Linked DNA regions of Rhodopseudomonas sp. BAL398. The protein of the gene in region 2 binds, or shares a complex with, the protein of the main gene of each other region. Links are inferred from orthologs where the notes say so. Each region holds a gene or a part of one and is shown on either strand. Other genes may lie near its edges. The genes, in order: tldD and RBJ75_RS25500.

Region 1 (15,762 bases), 410 kb from region 2 along the record:
GTCGAATCGCGCTATTTCGCCCACATCCTGCAGAGCAAGGAAGCCGCGGCGATGATCCGCAGCCTGTTCCTGTCGATGCAGGAATTGAACAAGGGCGCGCGGCGGCCGCAGAATATTCCGCCGACCAAGGTGAAGAAGCTGGCCATCATCGGCGCCGGCTTCATGGGCGCCAGCGTCGGCTATGTCTCGGCCAAGGGTGGCATCGAAGTAGTGCTGATCGACCGCGACCAGGAGAGCGCCGACAAGGGCAAGGCGCATTGCAAGAGCGTGATCGACGGCCTCGTCGCCAAGGGCCGCGCCAAGGAGGCCGACCGCGACGCGCTGATGGCGAAGATCACCGCCACCGCCGATTACGCCGCAATCAAGGATTGCGATCTCGTCATCGAGGCGGTGTTCGAGGATCGCGCCGTCAAGGCCGAGCTCTACAAGAAGGTGCAGCCATTCTTAAAGGAGGGCGCCATCATGGCGTCCAACACCTCGACGCTGCCGATCAATTCGCTGGCGGAAGAGTTCGAGGATCAATCGAAATTCATCGGCATCCATTTCTTCTCGCCGGTCGAGAAGATGATGCTGGTGGAGATCATCGTCGGCAAGAACACCGGCGACGTGGCGCTCGCCACCGCGCTGGATTATGTCCGCCAGATCAGCAAGACGCCGATCGTGGTCAATGACAGCCGTGGCTTCTTCGCCAATCGCTGCGTGCTGCGCTTCACCGCCGAGGGGTTGGAAATGCTGATGGAAGGCGTGCCGGCGCCGATGATCGAGACCGTCGCCAAGATGGCCGGCATGCCGGTGGGGCCGCTGTCGCTGTCCGACGAGGTCGCGCTCGATCTGGTGCTGAAGATCATGAAAGCCACCGAAGCCGATCTCGGCAGCCAGGCGGTCGATCAGCAGCAGAAGCAGCTGATGGTCGAGATGGTCGAAAAGCAGGGCCGGTTCGGCCGCAAGAATTCGAAAGGGTTCTACGACTATCCGGAAAAGGGCAAGGGTCAGAAGAGCCTGTGGCATGGCATCGGCGCCCTGCAACCCAAGCACCTCGATCCCGACACGCTCGACATCGAGGAGATGAAGCAGCGCTTTTTGGTGGTGCAGGCGGTGGAAGCCGCGCGCACCGTCGAGGATCACGTCATCACCGATCCGCGCGAGGCCGATGTCGGCTCGATCCTCGGCTTCGGCTTCGCCCCGTTCACCGGCGGCACGCTGAGCTATATCGACTTCATGGGCACCAAAGAGTTCGTGGCGCTGTGCCACAAGCTCGAGGCCAAATACGGCTCCCGCTTCACCCCGCCGAAGCTGTTGGAAGACATGGCGAAAAACGGCGAGACTTTCTACGGCCGCTTCCCGCCGAAGAAGCTGGCGGCAGCGTAAGCGCGCGGCGACGCGCCTGTCATTGCGAGCCGAGGACGGCGCACCGCGCCGTCCGACAGCGAAGCAATCCAGGGACATCAAGCAAGGACTGGATTGCTTCGTCGCAAGAGCTCCTCGCAATGACGACGTTGAAGGCCTCGTTTTGTGGGTTGGTTTTGGAGCCAGGCGCTATGGGGTCGGCCGGAGCATTGCGGCCTCATGGTTCGAGACGGCGCTGCGCGCCTCCTCACCATGAGGGTCTGCGCATCATACCAACGGGTTTTGCCGTTGACTCATCAATCTGGTCATGGCCGGGCTTGTCCCGGCCATCCACGTCTTTGATTAGGCACAGCTTTCAAGGCGTGGATGCCCGGCACAAGGCCGGGCATGACGACCGAGAGGCACCGACCGTGGGCATAAAAAGGGCCGGATCAGCGATCCGGCCCTTGTGATTCGTCGCCATCAATCCGCCAGAGGCGCCGGCCTCACGCGGCCTTCAGCAGGCCTTCCTTGGCGAGGGCTTCCTGCACCTTGGGCCGCGCGGCGATTCGGGTCTTGTAGGCGGTCAGGGTCGGCAGCGCCGAGATGTCGATCTTCATCGCGTCGGCCCAGCGCAGGATCGTGAACAGATAGCCGTCGGCGACGGTGAATTGCTGGCCCATCAGATAATCGTGACCGGCGAGCTGCTCGTCGAGATATTTGAACTTGCCCATGATGCGGTCGCGGAACACGGTCTTGACCTCGTCGGGGATCGCCGGGTTGAACAGCGGCGAAAACCCCTTGTGCAGTTCGGTGGTGATGAAGTTCAGCCATTCCTGCAGGCGATAACGCTCCGGGCTGCCTTGGGCGGGGGCGAGCTTGGAGGCTGCGGCCTGGTCGGCGATGACCTGGACGATCACCGGGCCTTCGGTCATGACCTCGCCGGAATCGAGCCCGAGCGCCGGCACCTGGCCCTTGGGGTTGATCTTGAGATAATCGTCGCCGTTTTCCAGCTTTTTGGCGCGAACATCGACCTTCACCAATTCGTAAGGCAATCCGGCCTCCAACAATGCGATATGCGGTGACAGCGAGCAGGCGCCGGGCGAATAATACAGTTTCATGGGAAATTTCCTCGCTGGGGCTTATTGGTGATTGGCCAAAGCGGAATTAAATGCAATTGCATGGAAGAGTCAAGATTGATGCAGCTGCATATAGTGCGATACACTGCGCGCAGATGATGGACCCCGTCATGAAACGCAAACCGTCGACCGAAGCGACCGCGGCCTGGATTCGCCTGATGCGACTCCAGAGCAGGGTGCTGGACGCCGTCGAGCAGGAGCTGAAGAAGGCCGGCTTCCCGCCGCTGGCCTGGTATGACGCGCTGCTGGAATTGTCGCGCGCGCCGTCGGGCGAGCTGCGGCCGGTCGAGCTCGAAAAGCAGATGCTGATCCCGCAATATTCCACCTCGCGGCTGATCGACCGGCTCGTCGATGAGGGCCTGGCGGCGCGGCGCGAATGCAAGATGGACAAGCGCGGCCAGTTCGTCGAGATCACCGAGGCCGGGCGCGAGTTGCAAAAGAAGATGTGGGGCGCCTATTCGGCGGCGATCGAGACCCATGTCGGATCGAAATTGTCGGATGCCGACGCGGCCAAGCTGTGCAGCCTGCTCGACCGGCTCGGCTGCTCCTGCGACGGGACAGCCTCGCTCGCCACCAAAGACAGCGCCCCGGCGCGATGATACAGCTTGCATCCTCCACCGCGGCGGGCGCTCTCGCCCGCCGCGGACCCCGCCACCGCGCGCTGACCACGACCGCGCCCATCTTCCGGAAATCCCATGGCGCGTGACCAGATCGATATGACGCCGCTGCATTCGCGCGACGAGCTCGTGGCTTGGCTGGAAGACGGCATCAAGCCGCCATCGGAATTCCGGATCGGCACCGAGCATGAAAAGACCCCGTTCACGCTGATTGGCCATCAACCGGTGCCCTATGCGGGCGGCAACGGCATCGGCGCGCTGCTCGACGGCATGAAGCTGCTGCTCGGCTGGGAGCCGATCATGGAAGGCGGCAACATCATCGGCCTGCTTGATGTGACCGGCGGCGGCGCGATTTCGCTGGAGCCGGGCGGCCAGTTCGAATTGTCCGGCGCGCCGGTCGAGACCGTGCACCAGACCCAGTCGGAATTGATGGCGCATCTGGCCCAGGTGCGCGAAGTGGCGACCCCGCTCGGCATCGGCTTTCTCGGCCTCGGCATGACGCCGTCCTGGTCGCGGGCGCAGATCCCGACGATGCCGAAAGGCCGCTACAACATCATGACCAATTACATGCCGAAGGTCGGCCAATACGGCCTCGACATGATGTATCGCACCTGCACGGTGCAGACCAATCTCGACTTCTCGTCGGAAGCCGACATGGTGAAGAAGCTGCGGGTGTCGGTGGCGCTGCAGCCGATCGCCACCGCTCTATTCGCCAATTCGCCGTTCACCGAAGGCAAGCCTAACGGCTATTTGTCGTTCCGCTCCGAGATCTGGCGCGACACCGACAATGCCCGCTCCGGCATGATCCCCTGGGCGTTCGAGGACGGCATGGGGTTCGAGCGCTGGGTCGATTACGCGCTCGACGTGCCGATGTATTTCGTCAAGCGCGGCGACCAATATATCGACGTCGCCGGCGCCTCGTTCCGCGACTTCTTCGATGGCAAGAACAAGATTCTGCCCGGCGAGCGGCCGACGCTGTCGGATTGGGCCAATCATCTGTCGACGATCTTTCCCGAGGTTCGGCTCAAGCGTTATCTGGAAATGCGCGGCGCCGACGGCGTGCCGTGGGGCCGGCTGCCGGCGCTACCGGCCTTCTGGGTCGGCTTGCTGTATGATGACACTAGCCTCGACGCGGCCTGGGAGATCGTCAAGCGCTGGAATGCGCAGGAGCGCCAGGCGCTGCGCGATGACGTGCCGCGACTTGGCTTCAAGGCCAAGATCCGCGAGCGCTTCCTGTTCGAAATCGCCAAGGAATGCATGGTGCTGGCCCATGCCGGGCTGCGCCGCCGCGCCCGCATCGACCATCTGGGCCGTGACGAATCGCGGCATCTGGAGCCGCTCGACCACATTCTCGATACCGGCCGCACCCCGGCCGAGGAGATGCTGGAGAAATTCCACGGCGCCTGGCACGGCTCGGTGGAGCCGGCCTATGACGAATACGCCTTCTAGGCTTCAGTCGGCCCCTTCGGACAGCTTCGGGTGAGCTGCCCCGCTCATCGCCTTGCCAGTCATTCCGGGGCGAGAGCCCGCAGGGCGAGCGAACCCGGAATCTTGCTGAAGCGCTTTGCCTTGCCGCAAGATTCCGGGTTCGCTCGCAGCTGACGCTGCTCGCGCCCCGGAATGACGACAGCCTGAGCTTCGAACGAGACATCTCATCTGGAAACACTCCTGGCTCCATTCACGGTGTCATGAGGCCCGCTCCCCGTTCATCCGCCATACAGGTGGCGGACCGTCAGATGCTCCTTGGTGTGGCGGTTCGGAAGTTCCCTTGAGGGGCGCTCGGTCGGGGATTTCGGAGCCAAACTCGAAAGCGATTGGAATGCGGCGCGGCGGCCTGCTTAGGGCGTGTTCGGTCATGCTTGCTTTGGCGGCGGGCCTGACGACGGCTGCGCTGTCGGCCAGTCCGGCGAGGGCGCAGGCCAATTTCGACCGCCCGGGCGGAGACTATTCGCGCGCGCCGGTGCCGAGCGGCGACCCGGCTGATTGCGCGCTCACCTGCGAGCGCGACCGCCGCTGCCGGTCATGGACCTTCGCCTATCCGACCTCGCCCGATCACGGCGCGGTGTGCTGGCTGAAGAGCACGGTGCCACAGCTGCTGCCGAATAATTGCTGCGTCTCCGGGGTGCGCGGCGCCGGCGTGCTGGAGCCGCGCAACCGCTCGATCGAAGCGTCGATCGATCGCTTCGGCGGCGATTACAAGAACATGGAGCTGAAAAAGGGCGACGGCAACGAGGCCTGCAAGGCGATCTGCGAGGCCGACCACAAATGCCGGGCCTGGACCTATGCCCGGCCGGGCTATATCGGCAGAAATGCCCATTGTTTCCTGAAGAAGGAAATCAAGCCGCCGCGGCGCAAACCCGGATTCATCTCCGGCGTGGTCAGGTAACAATTTCGCGGCCGGCGCGTAACGTTGTCGGCGCGGCGGCGAACCTCGTGTGACCGCGGCCGTCCGCGCATCCGGCAAATGAGGAGTCTCGCCATGACAATGACCCGGAAGATGTTCACCAGCGCCCTGTTTGCCGCCTCGCTGGCGGTGGTCGGGCTGGTCACGCCGGCTTTCGCCGGCCAGGTGACGCCGTTCACCGCCGAGGCCTTCAAGTCGGCGCAGGCCGCGGGTAGCCCGGTTCTGGTCGAGATTCACGCCGATTGGTGCCCGACCTGCAAGGCCCAGACCCCGATCGTCGATCGCCTTACCGCCAATCCGAAATTCAAGGACATGAAGATCTTCCGGGTCGATTTCGACGACCAGAAGCCGGTGGTGAAGCAGTTCGGTGCGCAGATGCAGTCGACCCTGATCGTGTTCAAGGGCGCGGCCGAGCAGGGCCGCTCGGTCGGCGACACCAAGGAAGCCTCGATCGCCAAGCTGCTCGACAAGGCGCTGTGAGCCGGTGACCGGTTTCGCGCTGGCCTTTCTGGCCGGGCTGTTGTCGATCCTGTCGCCCTGCGTGCTGCCGCTGGTGCCGATCGTGCTGGGCAGCGCAGTCAGCGCGCATCGCTATGGCGCGCTGGCGCTGGCGGCCGGGCTGGCGCTGTCGTTCACCGCGATAGGCCTGCTGCTGGCGGTCGCCGGCTTCAGCCTTGGCATCGATGCCGGAATGTTTCGTGTCGCGGCCGCGGCGATCATGATCGCGATCGGCGTGATCCTGCTGGTGCCGGTCTGGCAAATGCGGCTGGCCGCCGCCGGCAATCCGCTGGCGGGCTGGGCCGATCGTCGCTTCGGCGGCGCCGCAGGCTCCGGGCTCGGCGGCCAGTTCGGAATCGGTCTGCTGCTCGGCGCGGTATGGTCGCCCTGCGTCGGCCCGACGCTGGGCGCGGCGTCGCTGCTGGCGTCGCAGGGCCGCGATCTGCCGACGGTGGCGCTGACCATGGCGCTGTTCGGCATCGGCGCCGCGCTGCCGCTGCTGCTGATCGGGCAGCTTTCCCGCGCCGCCCTGATGGGTATGCGCGACCGCCTGCTGTCGGCCGGCAAGCTCGGCAAGACCCTGCTGGGCGCGGCCTTCGTGCTGATCGGCGTGGCGATTGTCAGCGGCGCCGACAAGAAAATCGAAGCCGCGCTGGTCAACGCCTCGCCGGCCTGGCTGACCGAGCTCACGACGTCGTTCTGACAGACCGATTCAAAAGAGGCCAAAGAAGTTAGCCGTCATTGCGAGGAGCGCTTGCGACGAAGCAATCCAGTCTGTGCTTGGCGCCCCTGGATTGCTTCGCGTTCGGACGGCGCTGCGCGCCGGCCTCGGCTCGCAATGACGACGTCGCTTGATCCTGTCAGGTCAGGTCATCAGCAAGCGCCGGCATCACCCGCAATTCGGGCCACAGCGCTGCCCAGCGCGCGGATTTGGCCCGATAGGCCTCGGCGGAAAAATTCGGCGTCGGATTGGGCCGCACGATCATGCCGGCGATATCGTCGAGGCCGTGCGGCGCATAGGAGCGGTCGCCGTCTGGCGTGCGCTGAATGCCGACCTGGGTGCATCGGGTGAGAAAGCGGTCGATGCCGTCGCTGGCGCGTCGAAGGGCGGGGTACGGCCGGCCGTGCTTTTGCGGGTACCACAGATGCACGCGGGCCTGATTGCGCAATTCAATCTGCGCGCCGAGCCGCTCGGTCGCCCGGCGCAGCTCCGCGATAGCGCGGTCCTCGGCCTCCCATGACAGATCGGGATCGAAATAGAACACGTCGTAATCATTGATGCCATGAGCGGGCGCGCGGCCGGTCTGGATATTCCACACCGTCTGCGTCAGGCAGCCGGCGACGATCCAGGCGTCCGGCAGGCCGAGGCTCACGATCGCATCAAGCAACGCCTCATGCAGCGGGTTTTGCAGGATCGCGGCGCGGAAATCGTCGATCTCCATCGCGCCGCCGTCCGATTCCGTCGCCCTCGAAGCGTGGTCTCAATGCACCGCGGTGAAGAACCGCGCGATGCGGAAGCCCGATAGCCAGGATGCGATCGGCCCGTTGCGCACCGCCGGGTCCCAGGAGCCGACAATGGCGTCGACGCGGCCGACCAGATTGTCCATCGGCAGCAGGCCGACGCCGCCGTCGCGCACCGGCACGCGGCTGTCGGCGGAATTGTCGCGATTGTCGCCCATCACGAACAGATCGCCCGGCGGTACGGTGACTTCCGGGGTGTTGTCGAGCCGGCCGTGATCATAGAGCTTGAAGATCGGGTGCGAGACGCCGCCGGGCAGGGTCTCGATATAGCGCTGCGCGGTTTCGTTGCCGCCTTCCTCGTCCTCGGATTGGCCTTGCCCGTCCGGCCGCACCTTTGCGGCGACGCCGTCGATATAGACCTGGCCCTGGCGCAGCTGGATGCGGTCGCCGGGCAGGCCGATCACCCGCTTGACCCAGACCTGCGAGCGGTCACCGGGCCAGCGAAACACCACGACGTCGCCGCGCTTGGGCGTTTCGCCGAATACCCGGCCGGTTTCCGGAAAGGCGACATGGATCGGCAGCGAGGCGGTCGAATAGCCATAGGGATATTTCGACGCCAGCAGCGCGTCGCCGATCAGCAGCGTCGGCTCCATCGAGCCGGACGGCACGTAGAAGGGTTCGGCCAGCGCGCCCTTGGCGACCAGCACGATCGCCACCACCGCGAGCAATTGGCCGAGCTGCGACGACCAGCGCCGCGCCGTCGCCTTGAATGATCCGGATTCCGTTTCGACGCTCATCAGCCGGTTCCTCCAACCGTAATCCGTTCCATCCGCAGCGTCGGCTGGCCGACGCCGACCGGGACGCCCTGGCCGTTCTTGCCGCAGGTGCCGATCCCGGAATCCAGCTGCACGTCGTTGCCAATCATGGAAATGCGGTGCAAATCGGTCGGACCGTTGCCGATCAGCATCGCGCCCTTCAGCGGCGCGCCGAGCTTGCCGTTTTCGATTCTGTAGGCCTCGGTGCACTGGAACACATATTTGCCCGAGGTGATATCGACCTGGCCGCCGCCGAAATTGGCCGCGAAGATGCCGTTCTTCACCGAGGCGAGAATCTCTGCCGGGTCGTGGCCGCCGGCCAGCATATAGGTGTTGGTCATCCGCGGCATCGGCACATGGGCGTAGGACTGGCGCCGACCGTTGCCGGTCGGCTTCATGTTCATCAGCCGGGCGTTCTGGCGATCCTGCATATAGCCGACCAGAATGCCGTCCTCGATCAGCACGGTGCGGCTGGTCGGGGTGCCCTCGTCGTCGATCGACAGCGAGCCGCGCCGCGCCGAAATGGTGCCGTCGTCGACCACGGTGACGCCCTTGGCGGCGACCTGCTGGCCCATCAGACCAGCGAAAGCAGATGTCTGCTTGCGGTTGAAATCGCCCTCGAGGCCGTGGCCGACCGCTTCATGCAGCATCACGCCGGGCCAGCCTGGGCCAAGCACGACATCCATCTCGCCGGCCGGGGCGGGGATCGATTCGAGATTGACCATGGCCTCGCGGATCGCGCCGTCGGCGGCCTCGCGCCAGGCCTTGGTCTCGATGAAGCGGGCATAGCCTTCGCGGCCGCCATAGCCCTTGTTGCCGCTTTCCTGGCGGTCGCCCTGGCCGGCCACCACCGACACATTGACCCGCACCAGCGGGCGGACGTCGCGATAGCTCTCGCCGTCGGGGCGCAGGATCTCCACCACCTGCCAGGTGGCGCCGATCGAGACCGAGACCTGCCGCACCCTGGGATCCTTGTCGCGCACATAGGCGTCGATCTCGGCCAGCAGCTTGACCTTGCTCTCGAAGGCCTCGCCCTCCAGCGGATTGTCGTCGCCATAGAGTCGGACATTGGTGTGCGCCGGCGCCGCGGCGAAGCTGCCGCTGTAATCGCCGCGCACCGCCGAGACCGCGTCGGCGGCGCGAATCAGCGCCGGCAGCGACACGTCGGACGAATGGGCGTAGCCCACGGCATCGTCTTTCACCGCGCGTAAGCCAAAACCCTGCGCGGTGTCGTAGGTCGCCTGCTTGAGCCGGCCATTGTCGAACGCCAACGCCTCGGTCTGGCTGTATTCCAGGAACAATTCGCCGTCATCGGCGCCCTGCAGGCCGCGCGAGATTTCGCGCCGGACCTGGTCGCGGTCGAGATTGGCGCGGTCGAGCAGGGAGGTGGTGGCGGGTTGGGTCATGAAGGCTCCAATGCCGGGCAGGCGTTGCGTTCGTCCGGGCTGAACGCAAGAAGTTCAGCGAAGATGCGTGGCGTAGATAGGCATTGTTCTCACAAAAAGGGAGGGCATATGGCCTCCCCTGCGGCCGGGACTGGCCCGTTCACGCGATTTTCATCGCGGAAGCTGCGCCTGTTGGCGCTGCCGGGATGTCCCACCAGCAGATCATCGACGATTTCCCGGAACTGACCGAAGCCGACATCCCGGCTTGTCTCGCTTATGCGGCCGACCGCGAAAGCGTGTGGTGACTGCGGTCGTCTAACAAGTCCGAATGAAATCCGTCGCGTGCGGCGTTCCAGCAGGGAGCGGCCCATACACAAACGTCATGGCGGGGCTTGTCCCGGCCATCCACGGATGCGCGACGTTGCCTCAAGACATGGATGCCCGGGACAGCCCGGGCATGACGGTCGTTACGATTTCAACCGGTGTGGCGACGGCTTCGCTGCCGACGTGTAACCGCACGACCTCGAGCCGTCACGGCAGCTTGTCGTAGCCCTCGCCGATGCCGTTGAGGCTGAGCGGAAAGCCGATGCCTTCCTCCGGGGTCTCGAAGATGATGAAGGTCGCGGTCTTGGCGGTGCGCAGCTGGCCGAGCAATTTATCGTCCATCACCACTTCGGCGACGCAGCCGTTCGGCAGGCAGCGCACGAAACCGGCGCGGCCGACATCGACGTCGTCGAGCTTGAGCCCGAGGCCGGACGGCAGCAGCACGCCGAGCGGCGCCACCACCCGCATCAGCTTGCTCTTCTGATCGGCGGTTTTCAGGATGATTACGGTGAGGCCGGCATTGGAGCGGTCTTCCGCCACCACGCTCTGGATCAGCGCGCATTGTTCGGCCTTGGCGCCGGGCGGGGTGTCACAGCGGATCTGCCAGTCGCCATGCACCGAGCGCACCGCGCCCTGGGCTTGTGCGCCTGTGGCGATCCCGAGGAAGGAGACAGCCGCGACGGCGCCCGCCACAACGAGCCGCCATGCCGCATGGCGTGCGGTCGGTCCGGATGCCGTGCGAATCGGCAGATATTTCGAAAACCCCATCAGGGTCCATCCCATAGCGATGACGTGCGGTCAACGCAGTGATACGGCAACACGGCACCATGAAGGCGACACGCCCGGATAGCGAATCGGGCCTCCGCGACACCGCCATGCTGTGCCTACATCGGGGCGCGCGCCTGTCAAGCTTGCTTCACATACCGGGGCACCGATTCGGCTCGCCGCAGTGGTATCGACGGGCGGCTCGTTACAAACCTTCAGCTGTTCTCACCCGAACGCCAATCCTGCATTGCGATAGATCAAAAATTATGGTTTGAGAACGGAATGCGAGACATTCTCATAGAAGAATCTTCGCGGTGGGACACAAGTGAATCATGCGGCCAGCATCGTCGACAGGCGGGGCATGCGATCAGAATTCATCAAGGGGAGCGCGAACGGCATGAAGCTGTTGATGGGCCGAATCGGCCGCCAGTTGCTGGGCTTGGCGATTCTGGGGGGCACCCTTGCGATCGGCGGGACGGCGTTCGCAGAACTCGGTCAGCCCGCACCGTGGGAATACAAGCTCCAGGAATCCGGCTCACCGGTGATGGACAACCTCACTTGGTTTCACAACTTCCTGACCTGGATGATCATCGGCATCACGCTGTTCGTGCTGGCGCTGCTGGTGATCGTGGTGGTGAAGTTCAACGCCAAGGCCAACCCGGTGCCGTCGAAGACCACGCACCACACCTTGATCGAGGTGGCGTGGACGATCATTCCGGTGCTGATCCTGGTGGCGATCGCGGTGCCGTCGTTCAGGCTCTTGTTCCTGGAACTCGACATTCCGAAGTCGGACATCACCATCAAGGCCACCGGCAACCAGTGGAACTGGACCTACACCTATCCCGACGACAAGATCGAGTTCACCTCGATCATGCTGAGTGACGAGGAGCGGTCCAAGATCACGCCGACGCCGCCGCGCCTGCTCGCCGTCGACAACGAGGTCGTGGTGCCGGTCAACAAGGTGATCCGGGTGCAGACCACCGGCGCCGACGTGATCCACTCCTTCGCGATCCCGGCCTTCGGCATCAAGATCGATGCGGTGCCCGGCCGGCTCAACGAGACCTGGTTCAAGGCCACCAAGCTCGGCAAATATTACGGCCAGTGTTCGGAATTGTGCGGCAGGGACCATGCATTCATGCCGATCGTGGTGCGGGTGGTGACGGATGCCGACTACGCCGCCTGGAAGAAGCAGCAGCAGGTCGCCTCCCGGGCCGGGACATCATTTGCCTCGGCCGGGACGGCCGCGCGATAGGCGCGGTGCGCCGCGCGACAATGCGTATCGGTGAGGGGGCCGGAAGGCCCCAGGGTTTGCAAGAGAGTTTGCAAGAGAGTCTGCAGGTCAGGATCTGAAAATGACAATGGAAGCTGCCAGGGTTGCTCACGCCGATCACGCCCATGACGATCACGCGCATGGCCATCCGACCGGATGGCGGCGCTACGTCTATTCGACCAATCACAAGGACATCGGCACGATGTACCTTGTGTTCGCGATCATGGCGGGGATCATCGGCGGCGTGTTGTCGATCCTGATCCGTATCGAGCTGATGTATCCGGGCGTGCAGATCTTCCACGAGAGCCACACCTACAACGTGTTCGTGACCTCGCACGGGCTGATCATGATCTTCTTCATGGTAATGCCGGCGATGATCGGCGGCTTCGGCAACTGGTTCGTGCCGTTGATGATCGGCGCGCCCGACATGGCGTTCCCGCGCATGAACAACGTGTCGTTCTGGCTGCTGCCGGCCTCCTTCGCGCTGCTGATCATCTCCACCTTCGTCGAAGGTGAATCCGGCTCTAACGGCGTCGGCACCGGCTGGACCATGTATGCGCCGCTGTCGACCACGGGCCATCCGGGGCCGGCGGTCGATTTCGCCATCCTGGCGCTGCATCTGGCCGGCGCGTCGTCGATCCTCGGCGCCATCAACTTCATCACCACGATCTTCAACATGCGCGCGCCGGGCATGACCCTGCACAAGATGCCGCTGTTCGTGTGGTCGATCCTGGTCACCGTGTTCCTGCTGCTGCTGTCGCTGCCGGTGCTGGCCGGCGCCATCACCATGCTGCTGACTGACCGCAATTTCGGCACCACCTTCTTCTCCGCCGAGGGCGGCGGCGATCCGGTGCTGTTCCAGCATCTGTTCTGGTTCTTCGGCCATCCCGAAGTCTACATTCTGATTTTGCCCGGCTTCGGCATGATCAGCCAGATCGTCTCGACCTTCTCGAAGAAGCCGGTGTTCGGCTATCTCGGCATGGCCTATGCGATGGTGGCGATCGGGGTGATCGGCTTCGTGGTGTGGGCGCACCACATGTACACGGTCGGCATGTCGAGCGCGACGCAGGCCTACTTCGTCGCCGCCACCATGGTGATCGCGGTGCCGACCGGGGTGAAGATCTTCTCCTGGATCGCCACGATGTGGGGCGGCTCGATCGAATTCCGCACCCCGATGCTGTGGGCGATCGGCTTCATCTTCCTGTTCACCGTCGGCGGCGTCACCGGCGTGGTGCTGGCCAATGCCGGCGTCGACCGGGTGCTGCAGGATACCTATTACGTGGTGGCGCATTTCCACTACGTGCTGTCGCTGGGCGCCGTGTTCGCGATCTTCGCCGGCTGGTATTACTGGTTCCCGAAGATGACCGGCTATATGTACAACGAGACCATCGGCAAGCTGCACTTCTGGGTCACCTTCATCGGCGTCAATCTGGTGTTCTTCCCGCAGCATTTCCTCGGCCTGTCCGGGATGCCGCGACGCTATGTCGACTATCCGGACGCCTTCGCCGGCTGGAATTTCGTCTCCTCGATCGGCTCCTATATTTCGGGCTTCGCGGTGCTGATCTTCCTCTACGGCATGGTGCTGGCCTTCATCAAAAAGGAGAAGGCCGCCGATAATCCGTGGGGCCCCGGCGCCACCACTTTGGAATGGACCCTGTCGTCGCCGCCGCCGTTCCATCAGTTCGAGGTGCTGCCGCGGGTTCGCTGAAGCGTCGCGGCGCCCGGCGCCGCGCGCAACGATCATGACGCATCCGCCGCGGTTTGATGCCGGGGCGGAGAGGCTTCAACAGAGAGGGAACCGCCTTGTCGGTCATTGAAAGCAACGAGCTCGCTTTTCTGCCGCGGATCTCCGAGGCCAGCGTTGGCGACTATGTCGCGCTGCTGAAGCCGCGGGTGATGTCGCTGGTGGTGTTCACCGCGCTGGTCGGATTCTTCCTGGCGCCCGGGTCGGTGCATCCGGTGCTGGCGATCACCGCGATCCTGTGCATCGCGGTCGGCGGCGGCGCCGCCGGCGCGCTGAACATGTGGTACGAAGACGACATCGACGCCAAGATGACCCGCACCGCCAACCGGCCGATTCCGCGCGGCCGGGTGACGCGGCCGGAAGCGCTGACCTTCGGCATGACGCTGGCGTTCTTCTCGGTGATCACGCTCGGCATTCTGGTCAACTGGCTGGCCGGCGCGCTATTGGCCTTCACCATCTTCTTCTACGTCGTGATCTATACGATCTGGCTGAAGCGCTGGACCGCCCATAACATCGTGATCGGCGGCGCCGCTGGCGCCTTGCCGCCGGTGGTGGCCTGGGCCTCGGCGACCGGCTCGCTGGCGGTCGAACCGGTGCTGCTGTTCGCGATCATCTTCTTCTGGACCCCGCCGCATTTCTGGGCGCTGGCGCTGTTCCGCAACGACGACTACGCCCGCGCCGGGGTGCCGATGCTGCCGGTTGTGGCGGGGCCGGATCATACCAGGCTGCAGATCCTGCTCTACACCGTGGTGCTGGTCGCTGTCGCCTTCGCGCCCTGGCCGCTGGGCTATTTCGACGCGATCTACGGCGTGACCTCGCTGCTGCTGGGCGGCTGGATGCTGGTGCTGGCGGTGCGTGTCTATCAGCGCCGCACTGGAAGCGCAGCGTTGCGCGCCACCAGGAACCTGTTCCGCTTCTCGATTCTTTATCTGTTCGCGCTGTTCTCGGTGCTGCTGCTGGAAGTGGTCGGGCGCGGCGTGCTGCGACTGATCGGCTAGAGGATGAAGACAATGACCACCAAGCATGATCGAGACCTGCCGGGCGTCGTTCTGACGCCTGCGCAAAAGAAGAGCCAGCGCGAGCGCTCGATCGCCATCGCGCTGGCGCTCGGCGTGCTGGTGGTGCTGTTCTTCGCCGTCACCATGGTCAAGGGACCGGCCGTGCTGGTGCGGCCGATGTGATGATCATGACAGAGCGGTGCCCCCGATGAGCCAAGAGCCGATGAGCCAAGAGCCGGTCAGCCAAGAGCCGATGAAGCAACACCGCAAGCCGCCGCGCCTCGGCCGCGACGCCATGGTGGCGTCGATCTGCGGCTTGGTCGCGGCGCTGATGGTCGGCGCGGCCTTTGCGGCGGTGCCGTTCTACAATTGGTTCTGCCGCACCACCGGCTTCAACGGCACCACCCAGGAGGTGACGTCGGCGCCGACCGCCGCGCCGCTGTCGCGGCACATCTCGGTGCGGTTCGATTCCAACGTCAATGGCGGGTTGCCATGGAAGTTCGAGCCGGAGAAGAACGAAGTCGACGTCGCGATCGGCGAGGTCAAGACGGTGTACTACACCGTGACCAATCAGTCCGCGCGCACCACCACCGGCCAGGCCGCCTATAATGTGGCGCCGCTGACGGTCGGATCGTATTTCAACAAGATCAATTGTTTCTGTTTCACCGAGCAGACTTTCAAGCCCGGCGAGAAACGCGAATTGGCCGTGGTGTTCTATGTCGATCCCGCCTTCGCGGCGGATCACGAGAATGACGGGGTCAGCACCATCACGCTGTCCTACACATTCTACCCGGTGCAGAATCCGACGCCGAAGCCGGTGGCTCAGACCGAGCCGGACAAGCGCAAGGGCAGCCTGTGATCGTTGACGTCGCAGAACTCGATTGTCGGGACCGACGAGATGCAAGACAATATCGGGAATAACGGAGAACACCCAATGGCCACGGCGCACGCCAAGCACCACGACTACCACCTTGTCGATCCCAGTCCGTGGCCGGTGGTGGGCTCGATCTCGGCCT
Region 2 (15,812 bases):
CGATCCGGCGCGCCGCGGCCGAATTTGCGCTCGCCGCCAAATTTCTTGTCACTATCGCGCGACGGACGCGCGCCAAACGGACGATCGCCCGAGGGCCGCGGCCGATCGCCGAAGCCCTCGCCGCGCGGCGTGTAGGGCCGTTTGTCGCCCTCGCGCGGGCTATAGGGCCGCTTCTCACCGCCGCCATCACGGGGCGTGTAGGGGCGCTTGTCGCCGAATTTCTTGTCGCCGCCGAACCGCGCCGGCGGCCGGCCCTCGCCCCTCGCCTCGCCGCGATCGCTGCGCGGCGTATAGGGGCGCTTGTCTCCGCCACCGTCGCGCGGCGTGTAGGGACGCTTGTCGCCGCCGCCGTCGCGCGGGGAAAATTCCTTGCGCGGGCCGCGATCCGGGCGGTCGCCGCCGCGCGCCGGGCGCGGCGAGTCGGAAAAGTCACGACGCGGCGGCCGCGCGTCGTCGCGCTTGCCCGCATAGGGCTTGGCCCCGAAGGATTTGGCGCCGAACGGTTTGGCACCGAAGGATTTGCGCTCGCCGGCCGCACTCTCCGGCCTGGCGACATAATTGCCGGCCTTCTTGGCGAATTTCTTCTCCGGCCCGCGGGCGGCGCCGGAGCGACCTTTGCCGCTGGACGCGCCACCGGATCTGCCGGGCGGTCGGCCGCGCGAGGGGCCGTTGTTTTTGTCGTTGTCGCGGGGCATGACTGGTCTCACTTCGGGCGTTCGGAATGGCGATCAGGCTGACGGGAACGGGCTCGCGCGACGCTGACGCGCACTCTTTGACCAAGGCGCATTGTCACGCAAAACCGGCATCCACTTTTGCTGAATACGCTCTCCTAGCAGGTTTTTCGGGTTGATACGAGATATGACCGCGGCATCTTTCATGGATTTGGCGCTGAAAGCCGCCCAAAATGCGCAAAATGCCGGGGAAGTGCCGATCGGCTGCGTGATCGTGCGCGCCGGCGAGGTGATCGCCACCGCCGGCAACCGAACCTTGACCGACCGCGACCCGACCGCCCACGCCGAGATATTGGCGATCCGGCAGGCCGCGCGCCTCATCGGCAGCGAACGGCTGGTCGATTGCGACCTCTATGTCACGCTGGAGCCGTGCACCATGTGCGCCGGCGCGATCTCCTTCGCGCGGATCCGGCGGCTGTATTTCGGCGCCGCCGACCCCAAGGGCGGCGCGGTGGAGTCGGGCGTGCGGTTCTTCGCCTCCCCGACCTGCCACCACGCGCCGGAGATCTATTCCGCCGTCGGCGAGACCCCGTCAGCGACGCTGCTGCGGGAATTCTTCAAGGCGCGGCGGTAAGGAGTCGACCGACCCAAATCCTAAAGGAAGCCCGCGTCATCGCCGACAAGCATGTCGCGAAGGTTGGCGGGGAGCGGAAAGCCATATCCTTTCCAGTCCGATCGCCAGGACAGACGGCCCGATCGATGTTCTTCACTGCAATAGAGTTCGGCGCCGACCATTGTCAGCGCCTGTAGGATCGCCTGGATTGCGTCGATGCCGCGCGCCGAATTCGCGCGCTGCCGATCCGGCCAATCGATCTGCCAGCGGCAATTCCAGGCAGCCTTCTCCTCGACAGGCCAGTAGACGCGGATCGGAACGTCGACTTCGCCGCCAATGCCGTCAAGTCTCAGTTTGCGCGAGATGAGTTCGTTCATCATCAGAACCTCAATTGGGGAATCGGACGGCCGCTCAGACAGGCGCCGTATCGCTCCGCGGCTTGTGCCCAACACAACGGAGTTCTCACCAAATTGCAGATCAGCTTGTCCTTCGCATATTGTGCATCGCAATCCGATTCGATCCGCCGCGCTGCGCTAATGTAAACATTGCCTGTAGCTTCGCTGACGGCACCCCCCGGGGCATCCGTCCACCTTCCAATTTCGTCGCGTGGCTGGTCGGGATTAAAGCCCGCTTTGATGGCCGCGCGGAGATACCGAAGGTATCTCAAACCGAATCTTACTTCGGCAAGCTCCTGCTTGGATTTGCGTAGGTTGTCTCTTTCTTCAAGGATTGATCGCATGCAATATCCTTTCGTACGAAAGGATATTGATATCGGATTTTATTCCTATCGTCAAGTCGCAGAGAGCGGCGACCGTCATTCGCCCTCGTCAACGCGAGACCGGGGAAATCGCCCGATGCCGGCACGCGATCACGGCGGGGCCATCCCGACTTTCGTGGTCAACCTCGACGGTCAGGTAAAAAACGCCAGCAGCGCCTGCGCGGTGGCGTCGGGATCTTCCTCGGTGAGAAAATGCCCGGAATTGACCGGGCCGCCACGCACGTCGGTCGCCCATTTCTTCCAGGTATCGAGCGGCGTCGCCGCTGATTGTGCGATGCCGGCATCGCCCCACAGCGCCAGCATCGGCACCGCGATCTTGTTGCCGGCGTCATGGTCGGCCTTGTCATGGTCGAAATCGGCGTGCGCGCCGGCGCGGTAATCCTCGCACATCGCGTGCAGCCGCATCGGATCGTTGAACGCGGCGAGGTAATGCTGCAAGGCGCGCGGATCGAACACGCTGAGGTCCTTGGTCTTGCTCCAGCTCGCCAACTTGTTTTTGAGGAAGAAATCCGGGCTGGCGCCGATCAGCGTTTCGGGCAGCGGCGCCGGCTGCGCCAGGAAGGTCCAGTGATAGACCTTGAGGCCGTAGGCGCGGTCCATCCGCATCCAGTATTCATAGGTCGGCAGGATATCCAGCACCGCGAGCTTCGATAGCCTTCCGGGATGATCGAGCGCCATCCGGTAGCTGACGCGGCCGCCGCGATCGTGGCCGGCCAGCGCGAAATGCACATGGCCGAGCTTCTCCATCGCCTCGATCAGCTGCGCCGCCATCGCCCGCTTGGTGTAGGGCGTGTGCTCGGCATCGCTGCGCGGCATGTCGGACCAGCCATAGCCCGGCAGATCGGCGATGATCAGCTTGAACTTCTGCGCCAATTGCGGCGCGACGCGGTGCCACATCACATGGGTTTCGGAAAAGCCGTGCAGCAGCAACAGCGGCGGCCCGTCGCCGCCGACGCGGGCGAAAATGCGCCCCGACGAAGTGTCGATCCATTCGGCCGCGTAGCCGGGAAACAGGTCGGCAAGATCAGGCATGGCTCACTCCCTTTGAATTTCCAGCTACTGTACGACCGGGCTCAAGCGAATCTATCTCGTGTCCCGGGCGCGATGCGGCACGCAGTGCCGCTTCGCAGAACCGGGACCCCGGTTCAACCCTCGACAAGTCAAGCGGGGCCCGGCTCTACGGCGCACCACGCCGCTTCGCGGCGCGTTGCACCGCGTCCGGGGCACGTAAACGTGAGGCAAATTACTTGCCGCGGCGTTCCCGCGCCACTGCCTGCCAGCCGATGTCACGGCGGCAGAAGCCCTCCGGCCAGTTGATGACGCCGATCGCCTCATAGGCGCGGCGCTGCGCTTCGGCCACCGTCTTGGCCGAGGCGGTGACGTCGAGCACGCGGCCGCCATTAGCGAGAATCCAGTCGCCCGACGCCAGCGTGCCGGCGTGGAAAATCTCGACGCCGGGAATCTTCGCGGCGCGGTCGAGGCCGGCGATGCGCGTGCCCTTTTCGTAAGTGCCGGGATAGCCCTTGGCGGCCATCACCACGGTCAGCGCCGGATCGGGAAACCAGTCCAGGCTGACTTTATCCAATTGCCCCTCGCAGCACGCCAGCAGCGCCGGCACGATGTCGGACATCATCCGCAGCATCAGCACCTGGCATTCCGGATCGCCGAAGCGGACATTGTATTCAATCAGCTGCGGGCCTTCCTCGGTGATCATCAAGCCTGCGAACAGCACACCCTTATAGGGCGTGCCCATCGCGCTCAGCGCCCGCAGCGTCGGATAGATGATCTCGTCCATCACCTGCCGAGTCAGCGCTTGGGTCATCACCGGCGCCGGCGAATAGGCGCCCATGCCGCCGGTGTTCGGTCCCTTGTCACCGTCGAAGGCGCGCTTGTGGTCCTGGGCAGTCGCCATCGGCAGCGCGTGCTCGCCGTCGCACAGCACGAAGAACGAGGCCTCCTCGCCGACCATGAATTCCTCGACCACGGCCTCGGCGCCGGCATCGCCAAAGCCGCCGCCCAGCATCATGTCGATCGCCGCCATCGCCTCGTCGAGCGTCATCGCCACCACGACGCCCTTGCCGGCGGCCAGCCCATCGGCCTTGATGACGATCGGCGCGCCCTGTTGGCGAATATAGGCTTTCGCCGCGTCGGCGTCGCTGAACCGCTGATAGGCCGCGGTCGGAATGGCGTTGGCCTGGCAGATGTCCTTGGTAAAACCCTTGGAGCTCTCCAGCCTCGCCGCTGCCTTGCTCGGGCCGAACGCCTTGATGCCGGCGCTCGCGAGATCGTCGACAATGCCGGCCGCCAGAGGCGCCTCCGGCCCGACCACGACGAAATCGACGGCGTTGGCCTTGCAGAACGCGATCACCGCCGCATGGTCGGCGATATCGAGAGCCACGCAGGCCGCCTGTTCGGCGATGCCAGCATTGCCCGGCGCGCACCATAATTTGGTCAGCAGCGGCGATCTTGCGATCTTCCACGCCAGCGCGTGTTCGCGCCCACCCGAACCGAGCAGCAGAATATTCATCGACCAGCAGCCCCCAGCGCGCGTTGGGCGAGGTGTAACACGGCGCAGCCGCATCGCAAAAATGCCGGCGGCCAGGTGTGGATATGTCGGCAGCGCATGATCGCGCCGCCGAATCGGCCTCGCGGAACCCGCCATGCTCAAAATGTGACCGCTCAAGGGTTGATTGGCACAGCCGGACAAAACACCCTAACTTCGCCCACGAAACTGAAAGTCCCGAATCGATGGCAAAGCTGCTGGCGCCCGAATCTCTTGTGAACTCGCCGGAATTCACCGTCTCCGAACTGTCCTCAGCGTTGAAGCGGACGGTCGAGGACGCCTATGGGCATGTCCGGGTGCGCGGCGAGATTTCCGGCTTTCGCGGCCCGCATTCCTCCGGCCATTGCTATTTCGCGCTGAAGGACGAGAGCGCCAAGATCGAGGCGGTGATCTGGAAGGGCGTGCATGGACGAATGCGGTTCAAGCCGCAGGAAGGCCTCGAGGTCATCGCCACCGGCAAGCTCACCACCTATCCGGGCTCGTCGAAATACCAGATCGTCATCGAGGCGATCGAGCCGGCCGGTGTCGGCGCGCTGATGGCCCTGATGGAGGAGCGCAAGCGCAAGCTCGGCGCCGAAGGCCTGTTCGACGAGGCGCGCAAGCAGCTATTGCCCTATCTGCCCGACGTGATCGGCGTCATCACCTCGCCGACGGGCGCCGTGATCCGCGACATCCTGCATCGCCTCGAAGACCGCTTCCCGCGCCACGTTCTGGTGTGGCCCGTCAAGGTGCAGGGCGAAGGCTCGGCCGAGCAGGTCGCCGCCGCGATCCATGGCTTCAACGCGCTGCCCGAAGGCGGCAAGATCCCCCGCCCCGATCTGTTGATCGTGGCGCGCGGCGGCGGCTCGCTGGAGGATCTGTGGTCGTTCAACGAGGAGATCGTGGTCCGCGCCGCGGCCGAAAGCATGATCCCGCTGATCTCGGCGGTCGGTCACGAGACCGACATCACGCTGATCGATTTCGCCGCCGACCGCCGCGCGCCGACGCCGACAGCGGCAGCCGAAATGGCGGTGCCGGTGCGCGCCGAATTGTTTGTCGAGGTCGAAGGCCTCAGCCGCCGCACCATGCTGTGCTGGCAACGCGCCCAGGAGTCGCGCCGCAACGAATTGCGCGCCGCGGCGCGGGCGCTGCCGGCGGCCGGCGACTTGCTGGCGATCCCGCGGCAGCGGCTCGACGGCGCCAGCGCCGCGTTGCCGCGCGCGCTGCGCGCCAACACCCATGCGCATCATCGCCGCTTCGCCCAGGCTAGCGCCGGCCTGACGCTGCGGGTGCTGCGCGATCAGGTCGCGCATGCGGCGCAGCGGCTGGCGGTGACCGGCGAACGGCTCACATACGGCGCCCGCGCCGCTTTGCGGCAGCGTCGCGAGCGCTTTTCGGGACTGACGATCCGGCTGCAGGCCTCGAAGCTGGCCAATGCGCAGGCGCAACGCATCCGGATCGGCAATGAACGCGAGCGCACGCTGCGGCTTGCCGAACGCGCCCGGCGCGCTTTGACCACGCTGATTGAGCGCAAGCAGGCTCGCGTCGGCCATGCCGGGCAATTGCTCGGCGCATTGGCTTATCGCGGGGTGCTGGCGCGCGGCTTTGCCCTCGTGCGCGACGCGCAGGGCCAGTCGATCCATGCCGCCGCCGCAATCGGCGCCGGCGCCAGGCTCAGCCTGGAATTCGCCGACGGCCGCGTCGGCGCCACCGCGGATGGCGCGCATCCCGGCGATTCAGCCAGGCCGGCCGCGGCGAAGCCGGCCGCGCGCGCCAGCGCGGCCAAGCGCAGCGCCAAGCCGGTCGATCAGGGAACGCTGTTTTAGCGAGTCTTTCAGCTGAGTGGAGCGGCCTTAACGTGGGGTCATTCCGGGGCGTTCGCAGCAAAGCTGCTCGCGCCCCGGAATGACGGGCGCTTGATGAGGCCAGTCACCTCATCTGGACAATCCTCGGGCTTCGCCAGACGCCAACTGCTATTCGCCCAGCCACTCGGCGACACGCTTTTGCGCGTCGGCGCGCGCGGCGGCATCGCCGCCGTGATGGCCGCGCTTGACCATATCGTCGCGGTCGAACCGATGCTTGGCGCCGGGATAGACCACGATCCGGGCCAGCGCGCTGCGTCCGCGGGCGCCGTCGATCATCTGCCGGCATGCCGCGGGCGAGCTGACATTGTCATTGCCGCCGATCAGCAGCAGCGTCGGGACCCGCGCGCTCCATCCCAGCCGCGCCGAGCGGCGGCAGTCCGGATAGAACACCACGGCGCTGTGAAAATCCGGTCCGCGCGCATCGATTGCGAGCTGCGGCCGCACCGACCACAGCACCGCGCTGGCGCCGTTTCCCCAGCCCAACAGGCTGATTCGATTGGGCGCGACCCAGCTCTGCTGCGAAAGCCAATGGCGCGACGCCAGAATATCGCCGACGCGCTGGCGACGCGCCAGCACCGGCCGGTCCTTGATCCCGCATTGCGGCCCCAATTCGCGCGAGGCGTAGCTATCGGGCAGCAGCACGGCGCGGCCGGCCCGCTGCAATCGTTTCGCCCAGTCGGCATAGCGCGGCTGCACCGGGTCGGATTTCGCCGCCAGCCCGTCGCAATCATGCAGCGCGATCACCGCGCGAAACGGCCCGTCGCCGTCGGGCTTGTAGAGCACCCCATGGAGTGTGCCACCGCCGTCCGGAATCTCCACCGCGCGCGGCGCCGGCAGCGACGACGCGTGCGCGACATCGCCAGCCGCGAACGCCGCCGCATACGCCAGGATCAACAGCAGGCGCATCGCGCAACGTCCTCGACATCAGGAATGTTCGGCAAATTCGACATTACCATGCACAAAAACCCCGATTCATCACAAGTGGGTGGTTTGCAAAGCCGCGGCCACGGCATATTTGTGCTAGATCATATGCATTGGTGGCCGGAGATTGACCTCTTCCGCCGGAATTTCTGGAGATGAACCGTGCTGAATAAATTCGGCCCCTCGGGCTCGGGCGAAGCGCAGGTGCAATATCTGGACGGCGATTTCCGCGTGATCTCGCCCGGCACCTATGTCCGCTGCGCCATCAGCGGGGTTCATATTCCACTCGACGAGTTGAAATACTGGAGCGTCGATCTGAAGGAAGCCTATGCGACGCCCGAGGCCGTGCTGCAGCGGCATTACCCCGCCGCGCTGAAGCCGGCGGGCTGATCGAGCGCCGGTGCCGATCCCTACTCACTGCGTTTGAAACTTGCGCTCCCGCGCCATGGCTAGGCGATCGACCAGAAATCGGCGCAGCGTCGCCTGATCGCCAAATTGCATCGTCACCGCGAAGGCGACGATCGGCGGCGATGATGGCGCGCGCATGCTGAGGCGCGCCAGATCCTTTTCGGTGGTGACCAAGGCCAGATCGTCGCGACGCGCCATCTCGATCAGGCCATCGATATCGGCCGACGAAAACGGGTGATGATCGGGAAAGGCTCGCTGCGCCACGACATCGACGCCGCTCTGCCGCAGCGTTACAAAGAACCGCGCGGGATCGCCGATCCCCGCAAAGGCCAGCACCCGCCTGCCAGAAAGCGCGGCGACCGAGGCGTCGTCGGGAGTCAACGTCGCGCGCAGCACCAGACCGCCCTGGGCTTCGATCGCGGATGCCAGCGGCGCGCCGGCGGGGCCGTCACCGACAATGATCAGCGCATCGGTGCGCGCCAATTGCGGCGCAAGCGACGCGCGCAAGGGACCTGCGGGAAAGACGCGGCCGTTGCCGAGCCCGCGATGACTGTCGATCACGATCAGCGACGCATCCTTGGCGATCGCCGGATTCTGAAAGCCGTCATCCATCAGGATCACGCTGGCGCCGCGCGAGCGCGCCAGCGCCGCGCCGGCGACACGGTCCTTGGCGACCACGACCGGCACCATGCGCGCCATCATCAGCGGCTCGTCGCCGACCTCGGCTGCGCCATGCCGCTCCGGATCGACGCTGACCGGGCCGCGTAGCCTGCCGCCATAGCCGCGGCTCAGCACCACCGGGGTCTCGCCGAGCTGCCGCAGCAAGGCGGCCAGCGCCAATGTGGTGGGCGTCTTGCCGGCGCCGCCGACGTGATAATTGCCGACGCAGATCACCGGAACGCCGGCCGCAACGCCAAATTGCGCCATGCGGGTCGCGGCCACGGCGCCGTAGAGGAGGCCGAGCGGCTGCAGCAATCGCGCGATCCAGGATGACGGCCGATGCCAGAAGGCCGGCTCATGCATCGGCCGATCCCATCTCGATGCGCAGCTGCAGAAGATAGGGCTCCAGCGCCGCCAGCGTGCGATCGAGCGCGCCGCCGAGCCGGTCGACCACGCGGGTTGCGGCCGCGATCGAGCTGCGCTGCTCCTTCGGATCCGCCAGCAGCACGCCGAACCGCTTCACCAGCGCCTTGGTATCATCGACCTGACAGGCGCCGCCGGCGCTGTCGAGCGCCGTGTAGATGTCGGTGAAATTGGAGACATGTGGACCGTGCACCACCGCGGCGCGCAGCTTGACGGCTTCGATCGGATTCTGGCCGCCATGCGCGACCAGCGAGCCGCCCATGAACACGATCGGCGCCATCCGGTAGAACAGCCCGAGTTCGCCCATGGTGTCGGCGACATAGATCGCGCTCGCCTCGGTCGGCAATTCCCCGCGCGATCGCAGCGCCACTTGCAGGCCGGAGGCCGCGATCATGCAGGCCACCGATTCGCCGCGATGCGGATGCCGCGGCACGATCACGGTCAGCAGCGACGGAAACAGCGTGCTCAGCGCCTGATGCGCCTCGATCAGGATTTCCTCTTCGCCCGGATGGGTCGAGGCCGCCACGATCACCGGCCGGCCGCGCGTGGCCGCCATCAGCTGTTCCAGTTTGGCCGGGTCCGCCGGAGGCGGCGCGACATCCATCTTCAGGTTGCCGGTGGTGATGACGTTGCGGCTGCCAAGCGCCGAAAGCCGCTCGGCGTCGACGCCGGATTGCGCCATGCAGATATCGAAGCGGCCGAGCAAGGCGCCGATCGTGGCCGCCGCGCGGCGCCAACGCGGAAACGAGCGCTGCGACATCCGGCCGTTGATCAGCACCATCGGCATTCGGCGCTCGGCGCCGGCCAGAATCAGATTGGGCCACAGGTCGGATTCGATGAACAGCGCCAGGCTGGGCCGCCAATGCTCGAAAAACCGCGCAACGAAGCGCGGCGAGTCATAGGGGATGTATTGATGGATGATATCGGCCGGAAACCGCTTGGTCGCCACCGCCGCCGAGGTCACGGTGCCCGAGGTCAGCAAAATCCGCATGCCCAGCGCCCGCAGCCGCTCGATCAAGGCGGCGGCGGCGAGCACCTCGCCGACGCTGGCGCCGTGGATCCAGACCAGCGGCCCCGGCGGCCGGACCGCCGTGGAAATGCCGCGTCGCTCATTGACCCGCGCGGGATCTTCCTTGCCCTGCTTCAGCCGGCGGCCGATCAGAACGGCCGCCAGCGGCGCCGCGGCGGTCGACAGACGCTGATAGGCGCGCAACGTCAGCGGCAGGCGATCAGACATGCTCGGCCTCGCCGGTCCCGGCTTCGCATTCGACAAGCCATTCAGATCGGTGCGGGCGGATTCCAGCGGCAAAGCGGCGAGCGGAACGCAGCGAAACGCAGGGCGACATGTCAGCGGGGGAGTTTCGTATCTTGACCGGGATCGAGCAACCGATGGAGGTGAACCACGAAATAGCGCATGTGGGCGTTATCGACCGTCTGCTGCGCCTTGGCTTTCCAAGCCGCGAGCGCCGTCGCGTAGCTCGGATACACGCCGACGATGTCCAGTTTATCGAGGTCCCGAAACGTGGTGTTTTCGAGGTCCGTCAATTCGCCCCCGATTACGAGATGAAGCAATTGCTGCGCATTGTTCGACATCAAAATGTTCCTTGCCGCGGCTGACGGGAGCGCGAACGGTTAGCCTGTGGGGCGATTGCGAAAGAGCTCGACGATAGAAGCATGGCGATCGCGTCCCGCCGCCACCAGCACACCATGCGCGACGTCGGGACGGTTATAGACGATCGCGTCGCCCGCAAGCGTCGTCATTCTACCATTCGCTTCGTGCACGATCAAATCCGCCCCGGCAAGGTCCCAGTCGCGACTTTGGCCTCCGGCGAAGGCGGCATCGAGCCTGCGATCCGCCACCCGACACAACCGCAGCGCCAGCGACCCGATCCTCGGATGCAGCGCCGCCTCGGGCGGCATCAGCCGCTCGAGCAGCGGCTTGGGCCCGGCGACCTTGGCGAAATCCAGCTCGATGCCCGGCGTGGCGTGGATCGCCACATCATTGAGAAAGGCCCCCTGACCGCGGATCGCGCAATAGAATTCATCGGTCGCCGGCGCGAACACCGCGGCCAGCAGCGGCACGGCATCCGCCACCAATGCCGCCGAGACGCACCAATCCTCGCGGCCGGCCAGATAGCCGCGGGTGCCGTCGATCGGATCGATGATCCAGACCAGCGATTTGCCAAGCCGCGCGGAATCGTCGGCGCTTTCCTCCGACAGCCAGCCATATTCCGGTGTCGCGCCCTGCAGCCGGCGCTGGATCAGATCGTTGACCGCGATGTCGGCCTCCGACACCGGGGACGAGGCGCCCTTGGTCCAGGTCCGCAATTCGGTGCGAAACATCTTCAGCGCCAGCGCGCCGGCTTCCCGGACGGTATCTGCCAGCAGCGCGGCGTCGCGATTCAGTGTCTGCTGTCGTGCGACGACATTAGCGTCCGGCAATCGTCAATCCCTCGATCCGCAGCGTCGGTGCATTGATGCCGTAGCGGAACACGAGATCGTTCGCTGCGCGAAGCGATTTGTACATCTCGAGCAGATGCCCGGCAATCGTCACCTCGCTCACCGCATAGGTGCATTCGCCGTTCTCGATCCAGAACCCGGCGGCGCCCCGGCTATAATCGCCGGTGACGCCGTTGACGCCGGAGCCGATCAGGTCGGTGACGTAAAACCCCTCCTTGATGTCCGACATCAATTCCGCTGGGGTCTGTTCGCCGGGCGCAAGATGCAGATTATAGGCGCCGGGCGACGGCGACGACGACACGCCGCGATGGGCGTGGCCGGTGGTGGTGAGCCCGAGTTCGCGCGCGGTGGCGCAATCCAGCAGCCACGAGGTCAGCACGCCGTCATCGATGATCGCCAACGGCTTCACCGCGACGCCTTCGGCGTCGAAGCTTTGCGAGCGTAGCCCGCGGACCCTCAGCGGGTCGTCGATAATCCGGATATCGTTGTCGAACAGCCGCTGGCCGAGACGGTCCTTGAGAAAGCTGGTCTTGCGCGCGATCGAGGCGCCGTTGGCGGCGTTGACCAGATGGCTGACCAGCGAGCCGGCCACCCTCGGATCGAACACCACCGGCACCTTGCAGGTCGCGGCCTTGCGCGGATTGGCCCGCGCCACGGTGCGCTCGCCCGCCGTCCGTCCGACGCTTTCGGGGGACGCCAGATCGGCCGCATGCAGCGCCGAGCTATAATCGTAGTCGCGCTCCATCGCGGTGCCGTCGCCGACGATCGCGGTCATCGAGATGCCCTGGCTCGAGCGCAGATAGGCGCCGTGGAAGCCGGTCGAGGTCACCAGCACCATGCCGCCGATGCTCGACGAGGCCGAGGCGCCACCCGATTTGCTGACGCCCTTGACGGCCAGCGCCGCCGCCTCGGCGACGCAGGCGCGGCGCTCCAGTTCGGCGGTCGACGGCGTCTGCGGATCGAGCAAATCGAGATCGGGAAAATCCCGCGCCAGCAGCGCAGGATCGGCGAGCCCGACATAGGGATCGTCGGGCGCGACGCGCGCCATCGCCACCGCGCGTTCGGCGAGCCGGGCGACGCCGTCGCCGCTGATATCATTGGTCGACACAACGGCCTGGCGCCGGCCCACCAGCACCCGCAGGCCGACGTCGTCGCCTTCCGAGCGCTCGGATTCCTCGACCTTGCCATCGCGCACTTCGACGCCATGCGAGACCCCGCGCACCGCCACCGCGTCGGCGGCGTCGGCGCCGGCGCGCTTGGCCGCCTCCACCAGGCGCTGCGCCAGCGTGCTGAGCGCGGACTGATCGAACAGCTCCGCATTGGCGGAGGTCCGCGAGGCCGTGGTGCCGGATGAGGTCGCGTCCGATGAAGAGATCACAAATGAAATCCCGAAAATTGAAGGCAGCGCCGAGGCGGCCGCAATGAGAGTTGTGCCCTATCAGATGTGCCTATTGGGCGCGGACTTCAACCGTGGAAGCGGCATTGCCGCGAAAGATTATCCGCAATCGCGCAACACCTCGTCAATCATGTCGGCCAAGGATCTGTCAATCATGCGCAGCGAAGCAGCGCCGGTGAGAGTCGATTAACCAGGCTTTTTAAGCGATTTCGGACGCCGCTCTGGCAAGTTCTCAGGCAACGACCGGGGCCATAAACCCGGCGGGGAGAACAAAGCCGTGAGGCGTCAAACAGCAGCAACAAGCGGGGCCTATCCCGCGGGGTCGAGTCGCGCATTGCGACTCGACCCCCTCTCACTCCCGGTCCGTTTCGACGCGCAGGACGCGCGCGCCGACGGCGGCATCCGGCAAGTCGAATTGCATCGTGAACGGGTGGTGCTACGCCGCCAGGTTGCCGGCATGCGGATGGCGGTCAACGTCCGCGTCAGCGACTTCCTCGGCGTCGCGTCGCGCGGGCTCGACGACGCCCGGATGCTGGTGCTGGTGCATCGCGATCCGGCGCTGTCGATCCCGCTGTGCGTCAGCGCCGATGCCGACGAGATCGACACCGCGTGGCAATCATGGTGCGAGATCTTCGCGCTGCCGCAACTGCCGGAAGACAAATCCCGCGAGCCGGCGCAACGCCGCCGCCGCCACAACGTCATCAAGACGCGACGGCCGAAATTCCTGGTGCGACGCCGCCCCGGGGCCTTGCTCAATGCGCCCGGCAACTATCAGGGCGAGCGCGAGATCATCGCGCGGGATTAGGCAAGCGCCACGGCTGCCCAGTCACAGCCGGATGAGGCGCCCTCATAGGGTCGACAGAAGTTCCTTCTCAGGGATGCTGGCGCTTAACTGCGGGAGCGTATCCGAGCGGCGCTCAGGAACCGTCGCAACGCCGGATTGTCGTTGCGGGGCGACCAGATCGCGCTGAACGGCAGGCGCTCGTCGAGAATTTCTGCGAAGTTGACGCCCGGATAACCGATCGCCGCGTCGGCGCTCGTGGTGATCGTCACACCGATACCCAGGCCGACGCAATGCATCAGCGCTTCGCGACCGACATCGATCATCCGGATCGTCGGACTGTTGCCGAGCTGGTAAAGCCGGGTCGTCAGAAAGTCGCGAATGTCAGGCCCTGAATTGCGCGTGCTCACAATGAAATTAGCATCGGAGAGCTGGGCGATCCTGAAGTGAGTGTGACCCGCATACGAACTATCGGCCGGGACGGCGGCGAAGACGCGGTCGACCCATAGTTGCTCGGCATCGAGACCCTCATGGCCGACCGAACTCAACTGGAAGGTGAGATCGAGCTCATGAGCGAGCAGCGCTGCGACGTGCTCATTGGGGGCCCCTTCGACCAGGTCGATGGCGACGTCGGGATGCTCGTTGCGCCACGCGGCAATCAGTTCACGAACGAACCCTGAAGCGATAGACCCGGTGATCCCGATCCTGACGCGGCCGGCAGCCGCCTCGCCCGCCGCTTGTGCGCCCGAGACCGCCACGTCCAGCTGGGACAGCGAGATCCGCACCTGGTCGAGAAAACGTCCGCCGGCCGCGGTCAGCCGGATCCCGCTGCGGCCGCGTTCGACCAGCGAAACACCGATTTCATCCTTCAGGGACGCGACCCGCCGACTGACGATCGACTGTTCAACCCCGAGCCGCCGAGAAGCACTGCGGAATCCGCCTGACTCCGCTACCGCGATGAAACAACGGAGATCCTTGAGTTCCACGTGCCGCCTCGGGTTGAGGTCGCTTGATGCAATTTCTGCCACAGGTGATGCTACATCGTCATCATAAAAAAGGCGACCGATTTGGTCCGAGCCGCGTTTCCAGCTCAGCTGACGGGAGCATGACGTGGCGGCCACAACAGAGACCGACTGGAGTAAGCATCCTGGGCTGGTCGCCGCCGCGGTCGGCTATCAATGGTTCTACAACGGCGCCAATTTCCTGGCCTTCAAGGTCGCCGGAGACACCCTGCATCCACTGATGGTCGCGACGCTTCGCTTCTCGATTGCGACGCTGATCCTGCTTCCCTTCGCGCTCAGACGCTGGCGGCGGTCGCCGGTGTCGTTGCAAGAACTGGGTGGCGCAGCGGTGCTCGGCGTCACGATGCTGGTGGCCGGCCAGGCGCTGGCAATCTGGGGCACGCATTTTCTGCCGGCCGGGGTGGCCGCAGTGTTCGGCTCGTCCGCCCCGCTCTTCCTGGCCCTTTTTGCATGGGGCTTATTTCATCGGCCATTGACGCGCCGCCAGGTGGCTGGTGTCACCATCGGCCTCGTCGGACTCGTGTTGATGGGCTCGACATCCGCCACTGGCCGCGACTTCCAGCTGATCGGCGCGATGCTCACGCTCGCCGCGGCGGCGGCTTGGGCGGCCGGGTCGTTGCTTGCGCCGCGACTGGCGCTGCCGCGCGACCCCTTCATTGGGCTGACCGTGCAACTGGCCGCGGCAAGCATCGTGCTGGGTGCGATCACGACCGCGTCGGGTATCGCCACGGCGACGCACCTCGCGGGCGTGCCGCTGGTCGCGTGGGGCGCGCTGAGCTTTCTTGTCGTGGCGAGCACGTTGATCGGTTACGCCGTGTTCCTGGCGCTCAACCAGGTTTCACCGACGCTCGCCAACACCTTCAACTATGCCGCGCCTGTGGTCGCGCTGTGCCTGTCCGCGCTGCTGCTTGGCGAAGCTTTGACCCTCGTGAAACTGGTTTCGGGCGGCGTCGCCCTGATGGGCGTTGCGCTGATGATTGATCGCAAAACCCTCGACACACTGCCGACCGCGGCACAGAGCAAGGGCAGCCGGCTTCGCGATCGCGGTGAGCCGCAGCCTCCTCAGGGATCGCTTTCACCTCCGAGTAAGATCCGAGGATAACGGAGTTTCTGATCATGACAGCCTCACTTCAACCGCCCGGTTCGAGCGCAGCGCGGGCGACGCCGTCGTCCTCCACGCTGATCTCGCGCGCTTTCACCTCGGCTCGACACACAACGCATTACCTCGAGAGCGGGCCTGCCGACGGACCGTTGATGATCTTCCTCCACGGC

What was found.
Region 1: the proteins of RBJ75_RS25500 (region 2) and tldD are in contact, whole or in part, in a solved structure (PDB 5NJ9), measured with the Escherichia coli proteins. The link is inferred for Rhodopseudomonas sp. BAL398 from one-to-one orthologs.

The regions. Positions count from the first base shown.
Region 1 is NZ_CP133111.1:5,001,576-5,017,337, forward strand. The notes cover bases 7,455-10,325. They hold tldD (metalloprotease TldD), read right to left. Parts: upstream 9,667-10,325; coding sequence 8,242-9,666; downstream 7,455-8,241. Other genes in these bases: lepB (signal peptidase I), read right to left, coding at 7,466-8,242; RBJ75_RS23550 (DUF433 domain-containing protein), read left to right, coding at 9,852-9,950; RBJ75_RS23555 (invasion associated locus B family protein), read right to left, coding at 10,177-10,325. Also shown: RBJ75_RS23500 (3-hydroxyacyl-CoA dehydrogenase NAD-binding domain-containing protein), read left to right, coding at 1-1,368; glutathione transferase GstA, read right to left, coding at 1,833-2,447; RBJ75_RS23510 (MarR family winged helix-turn-helix transcriptional regulator), read left to right, coding at 2,576-3,064; RBJ75_RS23515 (glutamate--cysteine ligase), read left to right, coding at 3,161-4,531; RBJ75_RS23520 (PAN domain-containing protein), read left to right, coding at 4,938-5,468; RBJ75_RS23525 (thioredoxin family protein), read left to right, coding at 5,562-5,966; RBJ75_RS23530 (cytochrome c biogenesis CcdA family protein), read left to right, coding at 5,971-6,687; RBJ75_RS23535 (nucleotidyltransferase family protein), read right to left, coding at 6,845-7,426; more of RBJ75_RS23555, read right to left, coding at 10,326-10,737; coxB (cytochrome c oxidase subunit II), read left to right, coding at 11,132-11,986; ctaD (cytochrome c oxidase subunit I), read left to right, coding at 12,087-13,712; RBJ75_RS23570 (heme o synthase), read left to right, coding at 13,808-14,746; RBJ75_RS23575 (hypothetical protein), read left to right, coding at 14,759-14,929; RBJ75_RS23585 (cytochrome c oxidase subunit 3), read left to right, coding at 15,681-15,762. UniProt on the Escherichia coli protein: Metalloprotease involved in CcdA degradation. Suppresses the inhibitory activity of the carbon storage regulator (CsrA).
Region 2 is NZ_CP133111.1:5,413,673-5,429,484, reverse strand. What follows is about bases 10,514-13,434. They hold RBJ75_RS25500 (TldD/PmbA family protein), read right to left. Parts: upstream 12,717-13,434; coding sequence 11,310-12,716; downstream 10,514-11,309. Other genes in these bases: RBJ75_RS25490 (DUF6101 family protein), read left to right, coding at 13,015-13,434; RBJ75_RS25495 (hypothetical protein), read left to right, coding at 12,685-12,927; RBJ75_RS25505 (3'(2'),5'-bisphosphate nucleotidase CysQ), read right to left, coding at 10,514-11,323. In the rest of the region: RBJ75_RS25560 (pseudouridine synthase), read right to left, coding at 1-695; RBJ75_RS25555 (nucleoside deaminase), read left to right, coding at 859-1,305; RBJ75_RS25550 (DUF6968 family protein), read right to left, coding at 1,326-1,733; RBJ75_RS25545 (alpha/beta fold hydrolase), read right to left, coding at 2,195-3,094; purD (phosphoribosylamine--glycine ligase), read right to left, coding at 3,306-4,589; xseA (exodeoxyribonuclease VII large subunit), read left to right, coding at 4,811-6,430; RBJ75_RS25530 (dienelactone hydrolase family protein), read right to left, coding at 6,578-7,375; RBJ75_RS25525 (DUF2093 domain-containing protein), read left to right, coding at 7,553-7,780; lpxK (tetraacyldisaccharide 4'-kinase), read right to left, coding at 7,805-8,821; RBJ75_RS25515 (3-deoxy-D-manno-octulosonic acid transferase), read right to left, coding at 8,814-10,118; RBJ75_RS25510 (DUF4170 domain-containing protein), read right to left, coding at 10,229-10,474; more of RBJ75_RS25490, read left to right, coding at 13,435-13,542; RBJ75_RS25485 (LysR family transcriptional regulator), read right to left, coding at 13,626-14,504; RBJ75_RS25480 (DMT family transporter), read left to right, coding at 14,629-15,642; RBJ75_RS25475 (alpha/beta fold hydrolase), read left to right, coding at 15,657-15,812.